DNA from 4 places in the Nocardia sp. NPDC020380 genome. Region 3 is predicted to be linked to each of the others. Evidence: riboswitches for the same ligand, from Rfam matches in the RefSeq annotation. Region 3 holds a riboswitch; each other region holds the start of a gene.
The links. A riboswitch is a leader RNA that binds a small molecule or an ion and turns the genes downstream of it on or off. The one in region 3 is predicted to bind magnesium.

Region 1 (4,593 bases), on a different contig from region 3:
ATCGCGCCGAGTCCACCCTCGACTCGACCCTGGATGCCCTGCGCGACCGTTTCGGTTCGGGTGCGGTAACCCGCGCCGCCCTCCTCCATCGAGGCGAGGGCCTGTCGGTCCCCATGCTCCCCGACTGATCGGCGAGATCAGGACATCCCGTCGATCAGCTCCACCAGGTTGGACCAGGACTGCGCGTCGTCGGCGGAGTCGGTGTGCGGGCGACGGAAACGGTGGACGTATTCGCCGGCATCGGTGAGATCCCAACGGCGGCGGTACAACTCGATGAGCTCCGGTCGCGGGTCCACGCCGGTGGCGTGCGCATAGGCCGCCAGGAGGGAGCCGTCGCCGGGGTCGAGATCCCACAGATCGCGTTCGGGCGGGGCGACGAGAGCGGTATCCCAGTCGAGCAACCGCCAGCCCTCCGAAGTCCGGATGGTGTTGCCCGCGTGCGGTTCTCCGTGCGTGACGACCGCCCGCGCCGAGGCGGTGCGGGCGGCTCCGGCGAGGGCGTCGTAGCGAGCGAACTCGGCACGCAGGGCCCCGGCACGGCGGGCGAGCAGGTCGACCATCGGCGCGGCGTACGGACCCTCGTCGGCCACATGACCGGCGAGCGCGGCGTCGATCTCCGCGCGGTGGGTGATCGTGAAGTCGTCGGTTCGAGCGGCGCCGGGTACGGCGGCCCCGTGCACCCCGACGATCATGTCGAAGACCGCCTGCCGCTGCCCCTCGTCGCGGAATTCGCCCCAATCGAAATGCTCACCGGCCAGGTACGGGTAGCAGGACACCGCGAATCGCGTTCCGGCCCTGGCCGATACGGCGCCGTCCGTGCCGGTTTCGGGCGCCACGACGAAGTCGAGTCCGGCGGTGCACAGTGCCCGCGCGGTGCCGAGGGCCGCGGTCAATCGTTCGAAGGCCGTCTGCCGGGGCGTGGCCAATTCGTCCACGGTGACGAACCATTCGCGGTCACCGTCACCGGCGCGCCAATGGTGACTGCCGAATCCCAGCGGCACATATTCGAGGATCTCGGCGTGAATGGACCAGTGCCGGAACAGCACGGCGCGCAGGCGGTCGGAGGGTAGATCCCTGGGCGGGGTCAACACTCGGCCAGCCTACGCGCGACTGCGGTGTGCCTTATTTATTTGGCGGGCGCCGGGTTGAACGGGGCGTTGATGGTGGTGAAGTACTGGATCGCGGCCGCGATGGCCACCGGAGCGGTCACCGCGATCGCGCCGGCGATGGCGCCGAGCGGGGCCATGGCCGCCGCGCCGACGAGGCAGCCCACCACGGCGCCCGGCAGGAAGGTGAAGAGGCCGCCGATGATGCCGGTGGCCAGGGTGACGCCGCTGCCGACGGCGAGGCCGCCGAGGGCGCAGCCGACCACGCCGCCACCGATGAGGCCGACCGTCGTGCCGATGACGGCGCCGGTGGAGATGGTGTCCTTCATGCGGTTCCAGGCGGCCTGCTCACGGTCGTACGGGGACTTCCACGGGGCGGTGTCCTGGAAGGGGAGGTCCACCGGGCGGTAGAGCGCGTGCGGCAGGTCGAACAGCGGGGTCAGCGTCGCGGAATTGTCGTGGATCGCCGCGGCGATGGGAAACACGAAATCGTCCACTCGGAAGGATAATTCGGTTCCGGCAATCACCTGGCCATCGGGGGCCTTGATTTCGAAGGCGCCGTTCTCGACCGCGAGTGAGCCGATATCGGTGGAGATTTGGGCGCCGTCGCCGGTGGCGGACGCGGTGTAGTGAATTACATTGTCCGACTGTGCATCAACGTCGGCATGAGCGGCACCGGCGGCGATCACCGATACCGTCGAAGCGAGCGCGGCGAACGCGGCAAGCTTGGTCTCGAGCACGATTTCCCCTCAATCTCAGCCCTGCGGTATCAGGATTTATCGCAGGATTAGCTAGTTCCAAGCAAACCTTAAGTTTGTTCATAGCCATCTGCAATGGACGTTTGTCCTGAAGTGGTGGGACACACAATGGGGAATATCGGTTTCAATGCCCTATATCCGAACCGTAAACCTGAACATACCGATGGTGAACGAAGAGTAAACAAATTCCAAAGTCGGATATAACGGGCAGTATCGGATATCCGCATTTCACGAGGCCCGTTGGGCCCCAGGCGATCCGAAGGAACCGACCGGGCTGATTTGACATATTCGTTGGCGGAGCCCAATATTGCCCAGTCAGCACCTCGCTAGGCGAGGCTCCTGTACGAACACAGGCCACTGATCCGACGACGTCGAGAGACGCCCAGGGTTAGGACAGATCACCCCGGATTAAGGGGTGATCCTAAGTGGCTTCCCCGGGCCGCGAGCCCCCGGATACGTCGTGCAGTGCCGAAGCTCTGACGAGAGGGGTGCGGGGCTTCGCCGTTCGGCGCGGCCGTGTTTCCCTCTTGCCGTCCGTGAGGACTGACGCGACCAGGTACATGGCGTCCGCGTGCGTCCCGACGGCAAGGAGGTGAGGGACGACAAATGAGTTCCGGCGATAGTCCTTATCCCAGTCCGGACTACAGAGTTCTTTCGTTCCCGGCTTGCCGCGAATCGGTAGACGACTGACCCGCAATCACTTTCGGCCTTTCCGGCGATCCATTCGCCGCTGCGAGGTGTCTTCGAGTATGCCCGGGTAATTGACGTGTGCCCGAAATCCGGTGGCAACCGGCACCTTCCGCATGCCGAAGTACCTTTGATCGAAAGCGAGGGAAGGATCATGGCCTTCTTCGCGAACGGCTCCGGCCGCCGCACTGCCACCGTCACCGCACCAGCCGACACCCACCAGCCGACCGGCGCCGTCATGGACAGCGCGCACGTCGGCGACATCGTGGGCGCCCTGGGCACCATCAAGATGCACGACTCCGCCGAAGGGCGTTCGCGCAAGCAGCGACTCCGCATGCTGCTGGCCATCATCGGCCCGGGCCTCATCGTCATGGTCGGCGACAACGACGCCGGTGGCGTCGCCACCTACGCGCAGGCCGGGCAGAACTACGGCATGGCCCTGGTCTGGACCCTCGTACTGCTCATCCCCGTGCTCTACGTGAACCAGGAGATGGTGGTCCGCCTCGGCGCGGTCGCCGGCGTGGGACACGCACGACTCATTTTCGATCGCTTCGGCAAGTTCTGGGGCGCGTTCAGCGTCGGTGACCTGTTCATCGTCAACGCGCTGACCATCGTCACCGAATTCATCGGTGTGTCAATGGCTCTCGGCTACTTCGGGCTGCCGAAGTGGATCGCGGTGCCGCTCGCGGCGCTGCTGCTGTTCGCGGTCGTGGCGGGCGGTTCGTTCCGGCGTTGGGAGCGTTTCCTTTTCGCGCTCATCGCCATCAATATCGTGATGTTCCCCCTCGCGATCATGGTGCACCCGAGCGTCAAGGACACCGCGCACGGCTTCCTCCCGTCCTTCCCGGGCGGCCTGAACTCGACCCTGCTGCTGCTCATCGTCTCCATCGTGGGCACCACCGTGGCGCCGTGGCAGCTGTTCTTCCAGCAGTCCAACATCGTCGACAAGCGCATCACACCGCGCTGGATCAAGTACGAGCGGATCGACCTGTGGGTCGGCATCGTCGTGGTGATGATCGGCGCGATCGCCATCATGGCCGCCGCCACCTTCGGCCTGGCCGGCACCGACGCGATCGGCAACTTCACCGATGCGGGCGCGGTGGCGCAGGCGCTGCACGACCACATGGGCCCGACCGTGGGCGCGCTGTTCGCGATCCTGCTGCTGGACGCCTCGCTCATCGGCGCGAACGCGGTCGGCCTGGCCACCACGTACGCGCTCGGCGACACCCTCGGCAAGCGGCACTCGCTGCACTGGAAGATCAGCGAAGCCCCGGCCTTCTACGCGGGTTACGCGGCGCTGCTGGCCGTCGCGGGCGCGGTGGCGTTCAGCCCCGATCACGTGCTGGGTCTGCTGACCCAGGGTGTGCAGGCCCTGGCCGGTGTCCTGCTGCCCTCGGCCACGGTGTTCCTGGTGCTGCTCTGCAATGACAAGGCGGTGCTCGGGCCGTGGGTGAACACGGTGCGGCAGAACATCGTCGCCGGTGTGATCGTGTGGTCGCTGGTGCTGCTGTCGCTGGCCCTGACCGCCGCCACGTTCTTCCCGAACCTGTCCACGCTGACTCTCGAGGTCGGCTTCGGAGTGGGCGCGCTGATCGGCGTGCTGGGTGGCGCGGCCATGCTGCTGGCCTGGCAGCGCGGCCGGCGCAAAGCCACCGAGCGCACCGCGGCCGAACTGGGCGGCCTGGACCCGGATCAGGTCGAGGAGCTCGACGCGACGCCACTCACCAAGGCCGAGCGCAAGGCGATCCGCGAAACCGACCGCGACACCTGGCGCACCCCCGCGCTGGCCACGCTGGACCGGCCGGCCTTCTCCATGGGCCGCATGGCGGGCATGATCGCACTCCGCGGTTACCTGCTGATCGCCGTGATCCTGGTGGGCGTCAAGATCTTCCAGCAGATCACCGGCTAGCCACCGAACGATCCGAACAACGACTTCGCGCCGGACGCCCTGGGGTGTCCGGCGCGAAGTCGTTTCGGGAGGGCGATTTCAGCAGGTGGCGGGGATGCCGGTCAGGTCGACCTTCGGGTCGGTGATGGGGCAG
Region 2 (4,593 bases), on a different contig from region 3:
CTGCAGCCGCCGCCACACCAGGCGGTTGATGGCGACGGTGACGACGCTCATGACGAAGGTGCCCAGCAGCACCTTGGCGAAGTCGCCGGCCGCGGTGGCATTGGTGATGTACGCGCCCAGGCCGAACGCCTCCAGATGGGTGTGCCCCGATTCGACGACCTCACCGACCAGCGTCGCGTTCCACGCCCCGCCGAAGGCGGTGATGGCGCCGACCACATACCCGGGCGCGATCGCGGGCAGTATCAACGACTTCCAGCGCTGCACGCCCTGCACGCCCAGATCGTCCATGGCCTCCCGCAGATCCGTGGGGATCTGCCCGGCCGCGGCGATCACATTGAACAGCACGTACCACTGCGCGCCCAGCGCCATCAGCACCGTGCCGCCGATATTCAGCGAGATACCCGTGTAGGTGAGCGCGGCGATCACGAAGATGTACAGGAACTGCGCCGGGAAACTGGCCAGCACCTGCACCACCGGCTGCGCGAACCGGCACACCCGCGGATTCATGCCGATCCACACGCCGATCGGCACCCACACCACCGTGGATACCACCAGCAGCACCATCACGCGGAGCAGACTGGCCAGGCCCATGAGCGTGGTCGGCCCGAATTCCGCGAAGCCGACGGTCCTTTCGAAGTAGGCGGCCAGCGTCCAGGTGCCCCAGGCCAGCGCCGCGAACAGCAGCCCGAAGAAGATCGCGTCGCCGGTGCGGCTGTCGCGCCGGTCGTCGTACGCGGAGCGCGTGCTGTGCCCGAACACCCGCATGACCCGGTCGAGACCCTCACCGACCGGCCGCAGCAGGCGCGCGGTCCGGCCCGGCAGCGTGGAGCGCCGCAGCAGGTCCAGCACCAGACTCCGTGGCGCCAGCGCGCTTTCGGTGTTCTCCACCCGGAAGCGCTCCGACCAGGCCGTGAACGGCCGCCAGAACAGCACGTTCACCAGCGCGATGGTGATCACCATGACCGCCGCGCCCAGCATGAGATTCCCGACCTGCGCGTCCACGGTGGCGGCGGCGATGAAACTGCCCATGCCGGGCAGCGCCTGATCATTGCCCGCGACCGTGATCACCTCGGACGAGGCGAGCATGAACCACGCGCCCCCGAAGCTCATCATCCCGTTCCAGATCATCGGCACCATGGCGGTCGGCACCTCCAGCCGCCACAGCCGCTGCCAGCGGGTCAGCCGCATCATGCGCGCCGCGTCGTCGAGCTCGCGCGGCATATTGCGCAGCGCCTGGTAGTAGGCGAAGGTCATGTTCCACGCCTGCGCGGTGAAGATGGCGAAGATGCACGCCGCCTCCGCACCCAGGTAGGAGCCGCGGAACAGGGCCACGAACGCGGTCACCGTGATCGACACCAGCGCCAGCACCGGCACCGACTGCAGCACGTCGAGCATGGGCACGAGCACCTTCTCGGCCCGCCGCGACCGTGCCGCCCACTGCCCCACGACCAGCGTGAACACAATGGACGCGAGCAGCCCGAGGAACATGCGCAGCGTGGTCCGCGCCGCGTAGTACGGCAGGTTCGACGGATCGGTGGAAACGGTGTCCTGCCCGGTGTCCGGCGTCCAGGGCACCGTCATATCGCGGAAGAGCCTGAGCACCACGATGATCAGCACGGCGGCCGCGCCGATCAGCAGATAATCCGTCCCGCGCAGCCGGTTGCGGACGACCGGGACATCCGGAGCCGTCTTGGGGGCGTTGGGGATTGCGAGTTCGAGAGTCATCAGTCGTTCGCCTCCGGTGCGGGCGGGGCGGTCATGACGTTGTAGTAGTGGACGGCCGACGCGATCAGCGCGGGCACGCCGATGATCAGGTTGAACACCACCACGCCCATCCCGGCGCCGACGACCGCGCCGGCGAGACAGCCGACGATCGTGCCGAGCGGCCCGGCGGCCGCGGTGCCGAGGGCGCCGGTGAATACACACCCCAGCGGCCCGCCGACGATCGCGCCCAGCAGCGTGCCCACCGCGAGCGCGACGGTCAGCTCGTTGTTCACATTGGCCATGGCGGTGTTCATCCGATCCTCGGGGGTATCGGAAATGTGCTGCGCCAGCAGGATCGGCTCGGTGGTGCGGGCCTCGGCATCGAGTTGCGCCGTCCGGGTGCGCTCGGCCGCGGTGGCGGGCCGGGCCAGGTCGGCGCGCGGGGTGAGGGTCGCGGTGGTGCCGTCCACCTGCGCGTCGACCGGGAAGACGGTGTCCTGCCGGATGACCGTCAGCGGGATCGCCGTGAGCGCCACGCCGTTCGAATCGGTGATCCGGAGCTGATTCCCGTCGACCTGGAGCGACCCGGCATCGGTGTGCAGCACGACCGAGCGGTCTTCGATCCGCGCCTGCCCGCCGATCGCAGCGGCCGGGGTGCCGGCCTCGGCGGGTCCGGTGTGTTCCGGCGGCTCGGCCAGGCCGACGGCATGGCCGGCCAGTGCGGTGGTGGTGATCGCGGCGGTGGCGAGCGCGAGCATACGAATTCTCATCTTTTATGCCTCGTGTGATCGCTGCCCGAATTGTATTCAGGGCAGCACAAATTTACCGATCGGCACTGTGGCGCCTACGGTGATGAATTTTTCTCGCGAAATTCCGCTGTGGTTCCGGAATTGCGCATGCGTGTATTCCGATGAGCACGCTTGGGAGGAAGGCCCGTGGATCATGAGATGGGCAGACACCCCTCTCGTCAGAGCTTCGGCACTGTACGACGTATCGCTATGAACGGAAGCCACCTTGGATAACCCCTTAATCCGGGGAAATCTGTCCTAACCTTGGGCGTCTCTCGACGTCGTCAGATCAGTGGCCTGTGTTCGTACAGGAGCCTCGCCTATCGAGGTGCAATGCCCAACGTAGTAAAGGCTCCGTAAAAAGTCAAAAGGCTTCTTTTCGACGCATCTTCGATACGTCGCCTACTCTGGTCGGCGTGGTGAGAGCAGTATCGGCAGCGGCGGGGATCGCCCTGATCGGGGTGGCGGTAGCGGGCTGCGGGCATGCGGATCGGCCGGCGGCGGCGCCGACGACCACGAGTGCCGGGCCGATCGCGCCCTCCCCGAACACCATCGGGCTCTGCGGTGGGGTCGCCGACTCCGACGTCGAACAGGCGACGGGAGTGCCAGGCCTGCAGCGCGTGGCGATCAATCCGTTCAGCTGCGGCTGGCAGTCGGCCGCCAGCGGCGACTACACCGTGATCTTCCATTGGTTCCGTGGCGCCGGACTCGACGCGCGCCGCGATCAGATCACCGACAGCACACCGGCCACGGTGACGGTGGCCGGCCGCTCCGGCCTGAGCTGGACCTCCGCGCAGTCCTGCGAGGTGGGCGTGCCCTTCGGCGGCACCGATTTCATCGATTGGTCCATCAAGGCGGGTACCTCCGAAAACGGCCGCCCGCAGCCGTGTTCGGCGCTCGAGCAGCTGGCCGCGGAGACCCTGGCGAAGGCGGGGCAGGGGTAATGCGCAGAGTCTGGACGGGTGTGGCGCTGGCCGCGGCCGCCGTGGCCACCATGGCGACACTGACGGGATGCACGCAGCATTCCGGGGATTCGGCGGTGCGGCAGTCGGTCGACCCCAATCTGCTGGCCGGGTGCGGTCCGATCGAGGATCAGAAGATCGCGCAGATCGTCGGCCTGACCGGTCTGCAGCAGCAGAGCCGGCCCACCATCTGCAATTGGACCGGCCGGAATTCGGCCGGCGCCCCCGTCGATGTCACCTACGCCTGGCTGCAGAACGACACCATGGGCCGCGAGGCCGAGGTGGCCGGGCAGTCCGGTTATCAGATCGAACGTGTGGTCGTGAAGCACTTCTCGGGGATGTACTGGCACGCCTCCGGCGATCCGGGCAGCTGCGCGGTGACGGTGGCCGACACCGGGACCGTCACCTGGTGGGTGCAGAACCGCGACCGGTCCGCGCAACCGGATCCGTGTGCCGCGGCAATGACTCTGGCCGAGGCCACCCTCGCGGTGGACGGCGTCTGACTTTCTGCTGCAACCTGTTTCAGTGTTTTCCGGGCCGTCTCAGTGCTTGAGAAACGTTGCGGCGATGTTCCAGAACATGTTCTGGTCCACTTTATGGAAATCCCAGGTCTCCGTGAGACTGTGCGTGGCGGTCACGATCGCCGGAATATCGAAGTCGTGACGGCTGGCCGTGCCCTTGGCCTCGACGGCGGTGATGACGAAGGCGGTGGCGGTTTCTGCTGTGTGGGGCATGTGCGAGCTCCAATCGAGTACCGGGCCGGGTAGGTCGTGCGGGCAGTGCGGGGCGATGCGTGGCCGCGGACATCGTCGGCCGCGCCACGCATCTGAACGCCGTGACGCGCATCGCGGCCGGCGCGTCACTGGCGTTTCCGTCCAGTTTTGTTTCGGCGAGTGACGCAGGGGAGTTCCGAAAACGCCAACTCGCTCGATGGGGCGCCAAACTCTTGCTGGGGAGTTGCCCAAATACCGTACGGTAGGTGCCTTTTCGGGGTGCATCCGGGGTCGGATCCACTCAGGAAACGTCGCGTCCACGCCATCGGTGCACCGCCCGGCGGAGGCTCGCGGGATCCGCGTAACCGAGGAATTCCGCCTGCTGAGCGCGTGGAAGATGTTCCGCCCGGCGCAATCTCCGCTGCC
Region 3 (4,593 bases):
GCCTGCGAGGTCAGCTCGGTAGCGGCCTCGGTGGGCACGCCATCGGTCGACTCGCCGTCGGTGAGATTGATGACGATGGGCGGGAAGCCCGCCGGATACCGCTCGATCCAGCCCTTCACGAGGTTCTCCGCATACCGCAGCGCACGATTCATCGGCGTGCCGCCGTCGGCGTACGGATCCATCCACAGCGGGAAGGTCACCGTCGTCTCGACGAGCCCGCCCGCACCGTCGGGCACCTTCTTCACCCGTTCGTCCACGCGCGCCGGATTATCGGCAACCTCGCTGAGCGGCACCAGATCCCGCCCGGCCAGCGTGCCGGAGAAGGCCGAGCCGACGGTCGCGCCGTAGCCGATCACCGCGACATGGAAGTAGTCCCGGACGCCTTCCTCCTTGGCGCACTTGACGGCTAGTTCGGTCAGCAGCCGATTGATCGCATCGGCAACGACATCCGCCTTCCGCTGCGGTATGCCGCCGCCGATCTGATCGTTCATCGACGTCGATCGGTCGACCAGGAAGATGAAGCAGGTCGGATTCGTCCGGCTGATCTCCGCCGTGTACGGCATGAGCGCTCCCCAATGGTTTGCGAAACACGTGCTTGGCAACACACGAGACTCACCCCATGATGCCGCGCCACCGGCAGCGCGGCACCCATACGATCCAACCTCCCAGCCACCGGACCCCAACCTCCCAGCGGAGTCCCAATTTCGGTGGTGTCAGACCGCGACCGGTTCGGCGCGATCGTCACCCGGCGACCGCAGTTCGACCCGCTCCCAGGGGCCGGGTTCCGGGAAGTAGTGCTGCAGGAAGTTGCGCACGCGGGCGGTGCGATGCGTTTCCTCGATCTCGGGGAAACTGCCGTCGTTCAGGCAGAAGAAATCGGCGTCGCGCCGAATCCCCAGTCCGACAAGCTGATCCAGCCCTTCCCGCGTGGTGGTGTCGACATAGCGGGCGCGGGCGGTCTCGTGCTGCACCGCGCGGCCGGAGAGCAGCGCGTAGTAGTGGTAGAGCGAATTGGTGACCGAGATATCGGTGCTGGAACGGAAACGGCTGGCCTGAGTGCGGGCGAAATCGTCGGCGAAGACGCCCTCCAGCTCGAACAGCACGCTGCGCCGCAGCGGGGCCGGGGTGTGCTCGAGATGGCGGGTGATCAACTGGCCGAAACGATTCCGCAGCAATTGCCGGTTGTTGCGGGCCGCGTTCTCGTATCCGCTGCGCCGCACGGCCCGGGTGCCGGTGCCGATGCGCACCGGGGATTCGATGAACTTGCTGATCCCGCCCGAGGTGAAGAACATGGTCGGCCGCATGGGACGGCCGAAGAACATATCGTCGTTGGCGTAGATGAAATGCTCGCTCAGCCCCGGAATGTGGTGCAGCTGCGATTCCACGGCATGCGAATTGAAGGTGGGCAGGCGCGACCGATCCGAAAAGTGCTCGGCCGCACGCACGATCGTCACCTGCGGGTGCTCGTCCAGCCAGGCCGGCGGCGTGCAATCGGTGGCGATGAAGATGCGCCGCACCCACGGCGCGTTCGCGTAGACCGAGCGCAGCGCGTAGCGCAGTTCGTCGATCTGGCGGACCCGTGCCGGCGCGGCGTCGCCCTCGCCGAGCAGCACCTCGGAAATCGCCTCGGACCGCAGCGCATTCCGCGCCGGATCGGCGGCGTCCACCCAGGAGAACACCACGTCGATATCGAAATCCACATCGCCGGCGTGCACGTCGAACATGCCGCGCAGCGTGTCCCAGTCGTAGCCGAAGCGGCGGATCCGGGTCCGCTGCAGATCCTCGGCCGGAATGCGTTCGCGGGTAAGGGCATTGGGCCGCGGGCCGAGCAGGCCGTCGGCGCGGTGGTGCCAGAATTCGATATCCACCGTGCCGGGCCCGGCGGCGGCGCTGACCAGCGCGTCCACCCGCGGCCGATAGCGCTGGTCGATGGCCAGCGCCGGTTCGTCGCGCTCGGACCGGATCAGCAGGAACGGAATCTCCTCCGCCGTCAGGACCGCGCGCAGTGCCAGCAGATTACCCAGCGCCGAACGCTCGATATCCGTCACGCCCGCAGGGACACCGGCCACAGCTGCCGGGACGCAGCTCAATACATTCCTCATCGTCACACCTACCTAGAACACGCCGGAATCAGTGACGCACGAAAGAGTTCTGAACGCGAAAGACCTTCGCGTACTACCCCACACGTTGAGTTTCGACACTGAGCGACGTATCCCTGCGGTGCGCAGAATCCGGAAGCCACTTGGGATCAACCCTTAAGCCGGGAAGATCTGTCCTGATCTTGGGCGTCTCTCGACGTCGTCAGATCAGTGGCCTATGTTCGTTCAGGAGCCTCACCTAACGAGGTTCAGTCGCCATCCTAGCCGTCGCTCTTGGGCACGACAACCGGCCCCGGCCCACCTGAACAGCGCCACTGGCCGTCGGCGTACTGCGGAAACTGCCACGGCGTGTGGCATTTCAGGTCCGGGGGCGGTGTTTGCGGCGCGGGATCGGCGGTCGCCGATCCCATCACACCCACCGCACACAGCACACCGACGGCTACCGCGGTCCATCGATGAGACATACGTCTCCATTCCCTCAGGCGGGCTGCCGCAGCGGGCTGCCGGCTTCGTGCAGGTGGCGCAACGCCTGTGCGTAGGACTCCAGCAGACCGGTCTCGCAGTAGGGGATTTCGTGCTCGGCGCAGAAGGCGATCACCATGGGCCGCGCCAGCTGCAGATTCGGGCGGGGCATGGAGGGGAACAGATGATGCTCGATCTGATAGTTCAGACCACCCAGCGCCACATCGGTGAACCAGCCGCCGCGCACATTGCGCGAGGTGAGCACCTGCCGACGGAGGAAATCGACGGCGCCGGGCTCGTCGAATACTTCCATCCCCTTGTGATTGGGCGCGAAGGTGCAACCCATGTAGAGGCCGAACAGGCCCTGCTGCACCGCGATGAAGACCAGCGCCTTACCCGGTGACAGCACCAGGAATACGACCGACAGATACGCGATCGCGTGCAGGGCGAGCAGCGCGCCCTCCCAGCCCCAGTTCGGAATCGACCGCCGCCACACCGCGCGCACGCTCGACCAGTGCAGGCTGCCGCCCTCGAGCAGCAGCATCGGGAAGAACAGCCACGCCTGATAGCGGAAGATGAAGGCCCGGAAGCCGCGACCGGTCGCGGCGCGCCCGCTCGAATGCGCCAGGATGCCCATCACATCGGGATCCGCGCCCTCGGTATTCGGATTGGCGTGGTGCCGATTGTGATTGCTGGTCCACCAGCCGATACTCAGACCGATGCCGAGATTTCCGAACAGCAGCCCGGCCAGATAATTGATCCGGCGGGTGCCGAAGATCTGCTGATGCCCGGCATCGTGACCGAGGAAGGCGAACTGCGCGAACACCAGCGCGAGAAATACCGCGGTGCCCAGCTGCCACCACGAATCGCCGATGAGCGCGAACGCAACCCACCCGCCCAGGAAGGCGGCCACCGTGATCCCGGCGCGCACGCCATAGGACCGCAGGCGCCGATTCAGCAATCCGGCATCCCGGATCTGGCGCATGAGCACCGCGTATTCGCTGCCACGCCGGACACCCGCGGCGGGCGCGGGCCGCGGTTCGGTGTCGATCAGCAACGCGGAAAGGGGAATTGCGCTGTCGGGGTCACCGACTGCGGAAGGTACGGGCACTCCACCTACGCTAACCGTAGGAGGCGAACAACAGGCCCCTGTCGCCGAAACAATTAGCGGCGTGGCACGCATCGGGCGCGTTCCGCCCGCAAAACCGCAGCATGCGGGCCGGGCGAGCCTAGGGCGTGAGCTGTTCGAGCAGCCAGCGCGGACCGACCGTGACGGCGCCGAACGGCTCGACGCGCTCGCGTAATCCGCGATCGGCCGTCACCACGGTGATCATTCGATCGCTCTGTTCGGCCACGGCGGCGGCCACCACGCGCACGATCTCGTCATCGCCGGACCCGGCGGCCGGCACCACCCGCAAACCGTCGAACTCCGCCGCGTCGCCGGCGAGCGCGGCCTTGGCCGCGCCCTCGAGTACGACGGTCACCTCGGTCGGCTGCACCGAATCCAGTTCCGCCGCGGCCAGCTGTCCGAGTAATCGCCGCGCCGCGCCCGCGCGATCGCGCCACCATCCGTCGGGGCGCGAACCCACCACATTCGCCGCGTCCACGACAATCAGCCGAATTGCGTCATCCGTCACGCCCCCAGTCTTCTCCTTCGTATTCGCCGTGGCCGACATTGACCGTTTGTGGCCCGATACGGACGGCTTTCGCGGCGATATCGTTACCGCGGTGCGCGCGGGCGAAAGTGCCCGGGGTTTGCCCCTTCCAGGTACGGAAGGTCGAGGCGAAGGACGAAACACTCGAATAGCCCAGGCGATCGGCGACCGATTCCACCGTCAGGCCGGTCATCAGCAGTTCCTCGGCGAGCAGCCCGACTGTCTCGCAGCTCAATTCACGGAAGGTGGTGCCTTCCTCGGCGAGCCGGCGGCGCAGCGTCCGCACGCTGATATCGAGCCCGGCCGCGATACTGGACTGATCGGCGGTGCCGACGCTGTGCACCAGCAGTTCCCGCACCCGCCCGCTGATTCCGGTG
Region 4 (4,593 bases), on a different contig from region 3:
AGACGCCGGGTTCGGTATCGCCATTGAGGACCACGGCACTGGCCTCGCACGGGAAGCCCGCGGCGGTCATGCGCTCGGATTCGGCGTGGGCGTCGGCGGCCCAGTAGCCGATGTGGTGCAGGCCCGGGGTCGACCAGATCGTGCCCGGGGTGAGCTCGAGCAGCTCGATATAGGGCGGTCCCTGCACGGAAATGGTGAGCAGGGGCGCGAGTTCCGGAAGTGGTCCGGGTTCGTGCTGGTGTCCGCTGGGCACGATGGGCAGCCACTGCAGCCCGAGCAGCTCGGTGAGTTCGTCCATGGCCTCGCGCAGATCGGTGACCACCACGCCCAGGTGGTAGCCGGCGGTGATGACGGGCATTTCCGGTCTCCTCCGTTCGATGGATCGGGACGGCCTCACCGTAACAATCAGTCCGACCGGTCGGATATATTGTGTTAGATTCTTCACGTGCCCACCACCGACGGACGCCGCCTGCGCGGCCATCGCACCCGCGAATCGGTGCTCGAGGCCGCGGTCGCGACCGCCTCGACCGCCGGTTTGGACGGGCTGAGCCTCGCGCAGCTGGCCACCGGTCTCGGCATCAGCAAATCGGCGCTGTTCACTCACTGGCCCGACAAGCAGACGCTGCAACTGGCGGTCATCGACCAGGCCGCCGCGCAATGGGCGGATCGGATCGTGCGCCCGGCCCTCGACGGCCGCCACGGCCTGGCGGCGCTGTGGGCCGTGCAGGAAAACCGCCTGGCCTTCTACGCCGCGCCGGTGCTGCCCGGCCGCTGCTTCTTCGTCACCGCCTACACCGAATTCGACGATCGCCCCGGCCCGGTGCAGGATCGGCTGCGCGCACAGCTCGTGCAGTGGGAAGCCTTCCAGGCCAACCTGATTCGCGAATCGATCACCGCCGGAGAGCTGCGGCCCGAGACGCCCGTGCAGTTGCTGGCCTTCGAGCTCGACGCCCTCGGTCAGGCGGTGGTCACCCGCGCGCGGCTGCTCGAAGCGGACACCGTCTTCGCCGAGGCGCGTGCCGCGCTGCTGGCGCGATTGCGGCACTGGGCAACTCGCCCCGATACCCTCCCGGCGGCCTAGGACCGCGCTCACATCGAGTTGCCGAATCGGTTGGCGCGGTGTTAACTCGCTGGCGCAAGGTGCCGTCGTTAGCTGAGGCTCCTTCACGGAAACAGGCCGGCGACCCCGAACGTCGAGAGACGCCCAAGGTCAGGACAGGCCGCCCCGAACTAAGGGGTGGCCCCGACCGGCTCCCGCAGTTGACGCGGGTTCACGCCGTGGAGTGCTGAAGGTCTTACGAAGGGTGGTATCCGTGCCCGGCGCGTCCGCCGGGCCCCTCCCTGGCGCGTGCGCGGTGGAACGAGGAGGTGGTCGGCATGCCCGATGGGGACACAGGTCCGTTAGCCAATCGTTCACTCGGTGACACCGACACAATCCGCTTTCCGCTACCTGTCGAGCGGTAGCGTGCGATTTCGAGTGCGCCGACGCTAGCTGGGAGAAGGGCGTCATGTCGACGTTGGAGATGCTGTTACGGCTCGGCGCGGGTGTCGGGCTGGGCGCGGTGATCGGGTTCGAGCGCCAGTACCGGGCCCGCATGGCCGGGTTGCGGACGAACACGCTGGTCGCCGCGGGTTCGACCTTGTTCGTATTGCTGTCCGCGCACGGGTTCCACGGTGGCGACGCCGACCCGACTCGGGTTGCGGCGCAGGTGGTTTCGGGTATCGGTTTCCTCGGCGCGGGTGTGATCATGCGGGAGGGTTTCACGGTGCGCGGGCTGAATACCGCGGCCACACTGTGGTGTTCGGCGGCGGTGGGTTCGCTCGCGGGTGCGGGCATGTACGACACGGCCGCGGCGGGCACGGTGGCGGTGGTCGTGGTGAACACCGCCCTGCGCACGGCGGCGCGCGCGGTGGACCGGCCGCAGGAATCCCATGAGATCGAGGCGCTCTACGCCTTCACCGCCGCGACCGACGATTCGCACGAGGCGCATGTGCGCGCCCTGCTGGTGCAGTCGCTGACCCGCACCGATTTCCGCCTGGTGTCGATCTCCAGTCATGACACCCAGCCCGGCCGGGTGCAGGTGCGCGCCGAGCTCACCGGTGATCGCCGCGATGATCGCCAGATGGAGGCCGCGGTGAGCCGCTTGAGCCTGGAACCGTCGGTGACCAGCGTCGGCTGGCGCACGGTCCCGCAGCCCACGGTGGCCGACGAATGACCGCGGGCCTACGCTCCTATCCCTCGCGCGGGGCGCTGGATCGCCCGCGCTCACGCTGGGCCGATGTGGCCGTGTTCCTGGGCGCGGCCATCCTGATCTGGATCATCGTCAAGGTGTCCGCGGGCATGCACGTGCCCTTCGATCAGGCCACCGCGGCCACCAACATCTCCACCGATCCGGCGAAACTGCCCTACTACGCGGCCCGTTCGCTGTTGCGCATGTTCATCGCGCTCGGGGTGTCGATCGTGTTCACCTTCGTCTACGCCGAGGCGGCCGCCCGGCTGCCGCGTGCGGAGAAGGCGCTGCTGCCGGCCCTGGACATCCTGCAGTCGGTGCCGATCCTAGGTTTCCTGTCGGTGACGGTGACCGGGTTCATCGCCCTGTTCCCGGGGTCCTCGCTGGGCCTGGAGTGCGCGTCGATCTTCGCGATCTTCACCTCGCAGGCCTGGAACATGACCTTCGCGTTCCATCACAGCCTGCTGTCGCAACCGCGCGAATTGGACGAGGCGGCACGCAATCTGCGCCTGTCGCGCTGGCAGCGGTTCTGGCGGGTGGATGTCCCCTCGGGCATGTTCCCGCTGGTGTGGAACGCCATGATGAGTTTCGGCGGCGGCTGGTTCTTCCTGACCGCGGCCGAGGCGATCAGCGTCAACAACCGCAATTACGCGCTGCCGGGCATCGGTTCCTATGTGGCCTCGGCGACCGCGGATTCGGCGACCGGCAAGGTGCTGCTGGCGATCGCGGTCATGATCATCATGGTGATCGGGCTGAATGTGCTGTTCTGGCGCCCGATCACGGTGTGGGCGGAACGATTCCGGGTGGAGGACAGCGAATCCGCCGACGGGCCGCGCAGCCTGGTGCTGGATCTGTTGCGCCGCAGCCACATTCCGGGCCTGCTGGGCCGGGTCTTCGGGCCGCTGATCTTCCCGGTGGATCGCGCCATGCGGATGTTCGGGCTGGCCGAGCATCCCCTGTATGTGCCGCCGGCACGCCGACGCGCCGCGGATGTGGTGTTCACGCTGGTGGTGCTGGCCGCGCTGATCTACGGCGCCTATCACATGCTGCACTACATCGGCACCACGGTCGGTTTCGGCGAGATCGCGCATGCCCTCGGGCTGGGCGGGATCACGCTGATCCGTGTGGTGGTGCTGCTGATCCTGGCCACGGCGGTGTGGGTGCCGATCGGGGTGTGGATCGGGTTGAACCCCAAGGTGACCCGCGTCGCGCAGCCGATCGTGCAGGTGCTGGCCAGCTTCCCCGCGAACTTCCTGTTCCCGCTGGTGGGTGCGGTGCTGATCGCGACGGGCGCGAGCCTGCAGTGGGCGGGCACGCTGCTCATGGCGCTGGGTGCGCAGTGGTACATCCTGTTCAATGTGATCGCCGGCGCCGCGGCGGTGCCCAACGATCTGCGCGAGGCGGCGGCGAATCTGCGGCTGCCGCGGCTGTTGTGGTGGCGCAAGCTGATCCTGCCGGCCATCTTCCCCAGTTATGTCACCGGTGCGATCACCGCGGCGGGCGGGGCGTGGAACGCCTCGATCGTGGCCGAGGTCGTGAAGTTCGGTGATCACACGCTGACGGCAACGGGTCTGGGCGCCTACATCGCCGAGGCCACCAGCTCCGGTGACTCGCCGCGCATTCTGGTCGGCGTGCTCGTGATGAGCTGTTTCGTCGTCGGTTTCAACCGGTTCTTCTGGCGGCGCCTCTACGCGCTGGCCGAACGCCGCTATTCGCTCTAGGACGGAGGATTATGACCAACTCGGTGACCACCGGAGAGGTCCTCATCGACATCGACGATGTCGACATGTCGTTCACCGGTGCGGCCGGGGAACGCCTCAATGTTCTCGAGCACATGAATCTGCAACTGCGCGAGGGCGAGATCGTCGCACTGCTGGGCCGCTCCGGCTCGGGCAAGTCCACGCTGCTGCGGATCGTCGCGGGCCTGCTGGCGCCCACCGGCGGGCAGGTGCGCTACCGCGGCACGCCGTTGACGGGCTCCAATCCCGGTGCGGCGCTGGTGTTCCAGTCCTTCGCGCTGATGCCGTGGCTGACGGTGCAGGACAATGTGGAACTCGGCCTGGCCGCGCGCGGGGTGCCGCCCAAGCAGCGCGCCGAGCAGGCCCTGCAGGCGATCGACCGGATCGGCCTGGACGGGTTCGAATCCGCTTATCCCAAGGAGCTGTCCGGCGGTATGCGCCAGCGGGTCGGTTTCGCTCGCGCGCTGGTGCTGGAACCGGACCTGCTGCTGATGGACGAGCCGTTCTCGGCGCTGGACGTGCTGACCGCGGAGAATCTGCGCACCGAACTGGTGAACCTGTGGGACACCGACGATTTCCCCACCAAATGCGTGTGCATCGTGACCCACAATATCGAGGAGGCG

Region 1: linked by a shared signal. The riboswitch ahead of ACH438_RS44340 (NRAMP family divalent metal transporter) and the one ahead of ACH438_RS33060 (stealth conserved region 3 domain-containing protein) in region 3 are both predicted to bind magnesium.
Region 2: linked by a shared signal. The riboswitch ahead of ACH438_RS23705 (hypothetical protein) and the one ahead of ACH438_RS33060 (stealth conserved region 3 domain-containing protein) in region 3 are both predicted to bind magnesium.
Region 4: linked by a shared signal. The riboswitch ahead of ACH438_RS39090 (MgtC/SapB family protein) and the one ahead of ACH438_RS33060 (stealth conserved region 3 domain-containing protein) in region 3 are both predicted to bind magnesium.

What each region holds. Positions count from the first base shown of each region.
Region 1 is NZ_JBIRVQ010000027.1:62,509-67,101, reverse strand. Features, by position in the region: gene dinB (DNA polymerase IV) at 1-128, shown strand, start outside; gene ACH438_RS44350 (aminoglycoside phosphotransferase family protein) at 138-1,091, opposite strand; gene ACH438_RS44345 (hypothetical protein) at 1,127-1,846, opposite strand; M-box (ykoK) riboswitch at 2,180-2,359, shown strand; gene ACH438_RS44340 (NRAMP family divalent metal transporter) at 2,706-4,460, shown strand; gene ACH438_RS44335 (hypothetical protein) at 4,539-4,593, opposite strand, start outside.
Region 2 is NZ_JBIRVQ010000008.1:267,356-271,948, forward strand. Features, by position in the region: gene ACH438_RS23700 (ABC transporter permease) at 1-1,725, opposite strand, end outside; gene ACH438_RS23705 (hypothetical protein) at 1,725-2,474, opposite strand; M-box (ykoK) riboswitch at 2,657-2,827, opposite strand; gene ACH438_RS23710 (DUF3558 domain-containing protein) at 2,909-3,436, shown strand; gene ACH438_RS23715 (DUF3558 domain-containing protein) at 3,436-3,957, shown strand; gene ACH438_RS23720 (hypothetical protein) at 3,997-4,188, opposite strand; gene ACH438_RS23725 (AraC family transcriptional regulator ligand-binding domain-containing protein) at 4,469-4,593, opposite strand, start outside.
Region 3 is NZ_JBIRVQ010000013.1:186,277-190,869, forward strand. Features, by position in the region: gene ACH438_RS33055 (vWA domain-containing protein) at 1-563, opposite strand, end outside; gene ACH438_RS33060 (stealth conserved region 3 domain-containing protein) at 714-2,102, opposite strand; M-box (ykoK) riboswitch at 2,173-2,352, opposite strand; gene ACH438_RS33065 (fatty acid desaturase family protein) at 2,578-3,672, opposite strand; gene ACH438_RS33070 (NYN domain-containing protein) at 3,791-4,198, opposite strand; gene ACH438_RS33075 (AraC family transcriptional regulator) at 4,188-4,593, opposite strand, start outside.
Region 4 is NZ_JBIRVQ010000018.1:99,768-104,360, forward strand. Features, by position in the region: gene ACH438_RS39080 (VOC family protein) at 1-358, opposite strand, end outside; gene ACH438_RS39085 (TetR/AcrR family transcriptional regulator) at 446-1,081, shown strand; M-box (ykoK) riboswitch at 1,139-1,313, shown strand; gene ACH438_RS39090 (MgtC/SapB family protein) at 1,509-2,216, shown strand; gene ACH438_RS39095 (ABC transporter permease) at 2,213-3,952, shown strand; gene ACH438_RS39100 (nitrate/sulfonate/bicarbonate ABC transporter ATP-binding protein) at 3,964-4,593, shown strand, end outside.